Regions from separate parts of the Halomonas sp. 18071143 genome, predicted to be linked through region 2. Evidence: predicted binding sites of a transcription regulator. Region 2 holds the regulator's gene; each other region holds the start of a gene.
What was found. Region 2 encodes LexA, which represses DNA repair genes until DNA is damaged. Its sites were predicted from a motif close to TACTGTNTANNTANACAGTA; they were not measured.
Positions count from the first base shown of each region.

Region 1 (2,264 bases), 510 kb from region 2:
ATATGCGCGTAGCCTCTGGCCCCGCCGCTGCCCAGCACCAGAGCCACCTTGTTTCCCTCACCCAGCGCTCTCCCTGCCAACAGACTCACCACGGCACACCCTCCTTCTTATTTTTCACCGCTCTATTCTTCTCTTCACCGCTCTACTCTTCACCACTGGGACTACAGCAAATCACCTCGGCGACCTGGGCTACGGCCTGCGGCTCCAGATGAAGATGGTGCCCCCCCGCCAGCACATGGCGAGTGAGGCGGGGAACCGCCTGCCGAGCGGCCACCGCCCACTGGCGCTCACCGAGAATACCGCGCTCTCCTTCTATCAATAGCACGGGGGCTTGAATCTCTGCCAGTATGGCCAGCACCTGCTGCGGCGTCAGGCGGACCAGGGAAGGCTTCAGCAGGCGGCTGTCGGTGCGCATGGCGACCTTGCCATCCGCCGTGGCCTGGGTGTTACGCTCGACCAGCGGCCTGGCCGTGATAGCATCCAGCGGCGTCACGCCGCCTGCCACCCGGGCGGCAACGGCCTGTTCGATATCCGCATACCGGGGCGTGCGCGAAGCGACGCGGCGGTGGGCGGTGAGGCCCTTGCGCAGCTGGCTGGCCGTCTCCTCTGCGGGCGTATTCAGTGCCCCCAGGCCATCCAGCAGCACCAACCGTGCGACACGCTCGGGCAGCGCCGCTGCCAGCAGGCAGGAGACTGCCGCCCCCATCGAGTGCGCCAGCAACGTGGCCTGCTCGATCTCCAGCGCCTCCATGGCATCCAGCACATCGTGAAGGTAGTCCCACAGCGCATAGTCGCTGCCGAAGGGCGCATGGGCCGAGTGGCCGTGCCCGCGAAAATCGAGGGCAACGATACGAATGTTGAGTCGCTTTACCAGCAAGGGGGCCAGCCGCGAGAAGCTCGCCGCGTTATCCAGCCAGCCGTGCAGGGCGACCCACACTGGGGCATCGTGGCGCCCCCAGCTCAGGGCCGCCAGGCGCCCATTGGCCAACGACAGCGGCGTACTGCCGCTAAACTCGGAACCTTTCATCAGCCCTCTCTCTTCACAAAAAACCCTGCGCCGGATGACGCTTCGAGCACCAAACGTTACCATGCCTGGCACAGCCTATGCGCTGATTTCGAGCGGCCCATGGTGGGCCACCCTTTCCTATCTGCTGGAGACAACCCGATGAAACCTCGTCGCGACACCCGCGCCCGCAATCTCGTGTTCTGGATCACGGTCATCAGTGCGCTGGTGGTTGGCCTCTGGCTGGCCCGTTAGCCTCCTCGTACCCTTACCTTCGCCCCGGCACCTTGCATTTTTTTCCGCATGAATGAATACTGGCCATAAATGCTGTATATAAACACACTATTCATTCGTGAGGAGCCCGACGATGCCGTCTCAACCCACTGCCGTTGCGACCGCCTTGCCGTCAACACCCTTGCCTCTTCCGTTTGCCTCGCTGAGTGGTCGCGCGGGTTTTAGCGGCTTTCCTTCCCCCGCGCAGGATTACGAGCCACGCACGCTGGATCTCAACACGCGGCTGATCAAGCACCCGACACAGACGTTCTATCTGACCGCCCGCGGCGACAGCATGGAGGGGTGGGGCATCTTCGACGGCGACCTGCTGGTGGTAGACCGCAGCGTGCCGCCTCGGCTGGGCCACATCGTAGTCGCCCTGTTCGACCAGGAGCTGTTGATCAAGCGCTACGCGCTGTATCGCGGTACGCCGCATTTGTGCTCGTCTCATCCGCACTACCCTCCGCTGCCGCTGGAAGAGGCCGAGTGCCAGCTATGGGGGGTAGTGCGCGCCGTCATTCATGAGTATTTGCCATGATCGGTCTGGTGGATGCCAACAACTTTTACGTTTCCTGCGAGCGGGTATTCCAGCCCACGCTGGAAGGCAAGGCCGTGGGCGTCATGTCCAACAACGATGGCTGCGTGATTGCGCGCTCTGCCGAGCTGAAAGCCATGGGCATTGCCATGGGGACGCCAGCGTTCCAGCTGGAAGGGCTGCGGCGTCGGGGCCAGATCCATTTGTGCTCTTCCAACTACGAGCTGTACGGCGACATGTCGGCGCGGTTGGCACAGCTGCTGCGTGAAGCCTGCCCAGAGGTCGCCCCCTACTCCATTGATGAGATGTTCATTTACCTGGATGGCTTCGATGACGCCCAGTGCCAGGCCATGGGCGTGGCGCTACGCCGCCGTGTTCGCCGTTACCTGGGGTTGCCCGTCTGCGTTGGGCTGGCGGCCACGCATACGCTGGCCAAGCTGGCCAATCACGTGG
Region 1 covers NZ_CP078120.1:2,522,331-2,524,594, forward strand. The annotation lists gene KVY02_RS11770 (patatin-like phospholipase family protein) at 1-92, opposite strand, end outside; gene KVY02_RS11775 (alpha/beta fold hydrolase) at 143-1,027, opposite strand; gene KVY02_RS11780 (LexA family protein) at 1,371-1,814, shown strand; gene KVY02_RS11785 (Y-family DNA polymerase) at 1,811-2,264, shown strand, end outside.
Region 1: the regulator LexA is predicted to act here: its motif matches at 1,329-1,348, upstream of KVY02_RS11780 (LexA family protein).

Region 2 (2,264 bases):
GCTGCAGGCGACGGCATTGGCGCGCTCATGGCGGCCACCACGACGGGACGCAGACGCCGAATCAAGTCGCGCACCGTTACCTGCTCCTGATAATCCTTGGCAGCAATATCACGCAGCGCATCCAGCCCCGATAGCGTAAAGATCACCGTGCCCAGCATGAAGTGTAGCCGCCAGAAGCGCTCTGCATCCGGCAGCTCGGGGGTCGCCCGGCGCACCAGCTCGGTGAAGCGCGTGAAAACATCGCCATACTGCTGCTGGATGTAGCGCCGCAAGTGCCCTTGCGCCTGGCTGTAGGCCAGACCCAGCAGCCGCATGAACACTTTCAGGCTGTGGCGCTCGGCAGGCACGGTCAGTACCGTGGTGGCCATGGTTTCCAGCAGCACTTCCAGTGGAATGGGCTGGCCTTCATAGCGCGCTTCCAGCTCATCCAGGGCGGTGTGGAAGCGCTCGGAGAACGGGTCCAGGTAGCGGGCAAACACCGCCTGTATCAGCGCTTTCTTCGACCCGAAGTGATAATTAACGGCGGCAAGGTTGACCCGCGCCTTGCTGGTGATATTGCGCAGTGACGTCTCGGCAAACCCCCGCTCTGCAAAGAGCACTTCTGCCGTATCCAAAATACGTGTGACCGTATCCGACTGGGCCATAGCGCCCTCCCAAAACAGGTGTTTAAAACATGACGGTTGCGTTGGCGAATAGTATGCCATTCTCCCTGATGGCTCAAACGATAATCCCCTGTGTACCGCAGGTTGCGCTACCTGGAACGTATTGCAACTCATCATGTACTGGACAGAGCAACATACTGTATACTTAAACACATACTGATTTTACGGACATGTAGCGACTGTCTTTTCACTGTTTGGAGTCTGATATGTCACGCCCACTCACCGCACGCCAGCAGCATGTATATGATTTTATCGTGAAGACCATGGGCGAGCTTGGCTACCCCCCTACCCGCGCCGAAATCGCCAAGGCGTTGGGCTTTCGCTCACCCAACGCCGCCGAAGAGCATCTGCGCGCCCTGGAGCGCAAAGGCGCCATCCGCATCATCCGCAATACGTCCCGGGGCATTCGCCTGCCCAACCAGGAACCGCTCGACGCCACCCCCCCGGCAGCCGAGCCTGCCAGCGCCGCCAACGATTCCACGCCCAACGGGCTGCCGGTGATTGGTGAAGTCGCTGCGGGCAGCCCCATTCTGGCAGCGGAGCATATCGACCGTTACTGCCCGCTGCCGGCAGAGTACTTCACCCCCAAGGCCGACTACCTGCTGCGGGTACGCGGCCTGTCGATGAAAGACGTGGGTATTCTGGAAGGCGACTTGCTGGCCGTGCATCGTACCGACCGCGTGCGTGACGGTCAGATCGTCGTCGCGCGCCTGGAAGACGAGGTCACGGTCAAGCGTTTTAAACGCCAGGGGCATCACGTCACGCTGCTCGCCGAGAACGAAGACTTCGCCCCCATCGAAATCGACCTGAGAACTCAACAGCTGGATATCGAAGGCGTCGGGGTAGGCGTCATCCGAGGCGGGAACGGCCAGGCCCTGGGCTAAAATACTGGGCCAGGGCACTGGACCAAGCCACCGCCTACTGCATATCGATGTAACGATGGTCGTTGAACGTGGCGACCCAGTGCGGGTGGTAGACCAACAGAATGCTCAGCAGCATGCCGGTGATGAAAGCTTCCGAGGGCATCAACAAGGGTAGAAAGCGGGCATACTCCTGAGCCAGGTAAATCGCTTCAGGATCGATGCCCGCCACCAGAATCAGCCCGACGGCCGCCAGCCCACCCCCTAGCGTCGCCAGCGCAGCACCGAAAAAACCGCAGGCAAACAGAAACACCATCAGGTTGTCCGGCAAGCGGCGATCCACGATACGCCATACCACCCCCGTGATCACGGCAGGCACCAGCCCCGTCACCAGCACGTTGGCCCCCAACAGTTCCCAGGCATTGCGCCCGATCAGCACCATCGCCACGTTGAGCAGCAGGTTGCTGATCAAGGCCAGGGGCACCTTGAACACCAGCGTCATCAGCACCGTAAACACCAGATGCAGAGTTAACCAATCGACCGCCTGGGCCCGCAGCTGCCACATCAGCATCACGGCCAGCGTCGCGGCCATCCAGCGATGCTGCAAACCGGTATCTTCCAGCAGCGGCTGCCAGGGGCGCTGCCACAGCACCCACCCCAGAGCACCTGCCGACACCAGCCAGGTAGCCAGCAGTGCCCAGGTGGCCAGCACGCTTTGTGCAAAGGACATGGCGCCCCTCCC
Region 2 covers NZ_CP078120.1:2,012,992-2,015,255, forward strand. The annotation lists gene KVY02_RS09350 (TetR/AcrR family transcriptional regulator) at 1-644, opposite strand, end outside; gene lexA (transcriptional repressor LexA) at 869-1,546, shown strand; gene KVY02_RS09360 (energy-coupling factor ABC transporter permease) at 1,581-2,252, opposite strand.

Region 3 (2,264 bases), 1.0 Mb from region 2:
GCTAGCGGCAGCCCGGTCAACAGCCAGTGCACGGCCACCTTGGCAAGCCCCAGCGCCGCCAGCGGCTGGGGGGCCAACAGCAGCTGCTCCAGGCTGCCGTCTTCGAAATCGCTGCGAAACAGACCATCCAGTGACAGCAGGGCCGCCAGCAACGCCGCTACCCACAGCAGTCCCGGCGCAATGCTGGCCAGCAAGACAGGGTCTGGCGAGATGCCAATGGGAAACAGCGTGATGACCAGTGCAAAAAACACCAGCGGGTTGAGCACCTCACCCTTGCGCCGCAACATCAGCGTCAGGTCGCGCTTGAGCGTGGCATGAATGGCCACTCCAAGCCCCCCCTGCGGGGTATGCAGGACCACCTCAGGGGCACTCGATAGAGCGTGTGAACGTTGCAACGCTGACTCCTTTTTACCCCAGCTGAATACGTCTCAGCACCGATGATTCGGTCAGTGCATGGTGGGTCGTCACCAGAACACAGCCGCCAGACTGAGCATGTGCGACCAGCTGCGCTTCCAACGCCATGACACCGTGGCGGTCAATCGCCGTGAAAGGCTCATCCAGGACCCATAGCGCGCGCGGCGTCAGCGTCAGCCTGGCCAGGGCAATACGCCGCTGCTGACCAGCGGAAAGCTGTCCTGCCGGGACATCTTCAAAGCCCGCCAGACCAACCTCGAACAGCGCTTGCTCACGCTGTTGATCGCTGCCCTTTTCGCCATTGAGCGCTTGATACCACGCCAAATTTTCCAATGGCGTGAGGCCCGCTTTAACGCCGGGGGCGTGCCCTAGATAGAGTAGGTTTGCGAGAAAATGTTCACGGGTCTGGTGCATGGGGGCACCGTTCCAGAATAGCTCGCCACGGTAGTCGGTCAGTTGGCCGGAGAGGATCTTCAACAACGTGGTTTTACCACTGCCGTTGGGGCCTTCGATACGGACGATCTCGCCGCCCTTGATGTCGAGGTCAAGTCCTTCAAATAGCCAACGATCATCGCGTTCACAGGCCAGTTGTCGGGCTTGCAGGCACAGGCTCAAGAGACTCTCCAGACGCATTAATTTTGGGTCGAACTCTACACGGAAAGGCGCTTTCTCGCCAGTCACGCTCTGCGGCCTGGGGTCGCAGCATGACACAGCTCAAGCCCTCGCCACAAAACCCACGCTTCAAACAGTACTAGCACTGTATGCAAAAACAGGATTATACTGTAACCACTGTATGGATAGACACCTCTTCAGCCACGCCTATCCATTCGCTCACTCGACCGCCTTGGCACAGGCGCTGCATGGGAGAACACACAATGACGATCTGCCTCGCCCCCCAGATAACGTCTCACGTACCTTCTCAACCGCTGCCACCGTCTAACGTGCGTCAGCGCCTTGCCTCTCCCCACCGCCAGGTAAACCAGGACGGTCAAGTGACCCGGCACAACACCTATGCCCTACGCATTCGCGGCGACCGCTTGCAGGCCAGCCAGCTCTTCGACGGTGATCTGCTCATCATTCATCGCCATCAGCACGACACCCAGCAGGAAACGGCCACCCTGACCATCAACGACCACCAGTTTCCCTTGAAGCATTTATCCATTACTCGCCTGGGGGTTCACTTGTGCCCGGAAGATGCAGCAATGCCCGCGCTATTCCTGCATAATGGTGATATCCAGGTGCTGGGCATGGTCATGGGCGTGGCGCACCACACCCGGCAGACTCGGCATCACTGATTCGTCCTTATGTTGGCGAGGAGCTCTGTTTGCGTTACCACATTCCTGACATCGCCCCCGAGGCGTGGCACTCTACCGAGATTGAAGTAGAGAAAAGTCAGTTTCTGACCTGGCTATGCCATGCCCCCAGCACCAGCGCCTTCGATGCCCTGCTCCAGGCCGCCAAAATCGCCCACCCCAATGCCAGCCACCACTGCACCGCCTTTATCGCTGGCCCACCGGGGGAGCAGACCCGCATTGGCTTTTCGGATGACGGCGAGCCCGGCGGCACGGCGGGTCGCCCCATGTTTCAGGCGCTGCAAGGTAGCCAGCTAGGGGAAGTGGGTTGCGTGGTCATTCGCTACTTTGGCGGTACCAAGCTGGGCACCGGTGGGTTGGCCAGAGCCTACGCCCAGGCCGTCAACGCGGCGCTGGAAACACTGCCTACCCGGGAGGTGATCGAGCGCGACAGCTACCGGTTACGTGTAGGCTTCGCCCATGAAGCGCAGGCCCGAGCCTGGTGTGAAGAGCAGGAACTGCCTGTGGAACAGGCTGAGTACGATGGGCATGGCGTGT
Region 3 covers NZ_CP078120.1:3,026,486-3,028,749, forward strand. The annotation lists gene ccmB (heme exporter protein CcmB) at 1-395, opposite strand, end outside; gene ccmA (cytochrome c biogenesis heme-transporting ATPase CcmA) at 409-1,029, opposite strand; gene KVY02_RS14230 (LexA family protein) at 1,290-1,709, shown strand; gene KVY02_RS14235 (IMPACT family protein) at 1,739-2,264, shown strand, end outside.
Region 3: the regulator LexA is predicted to act here: its motif matches at 1,170-1,189, upstream of KVY02_RS14230 (LexA family protein).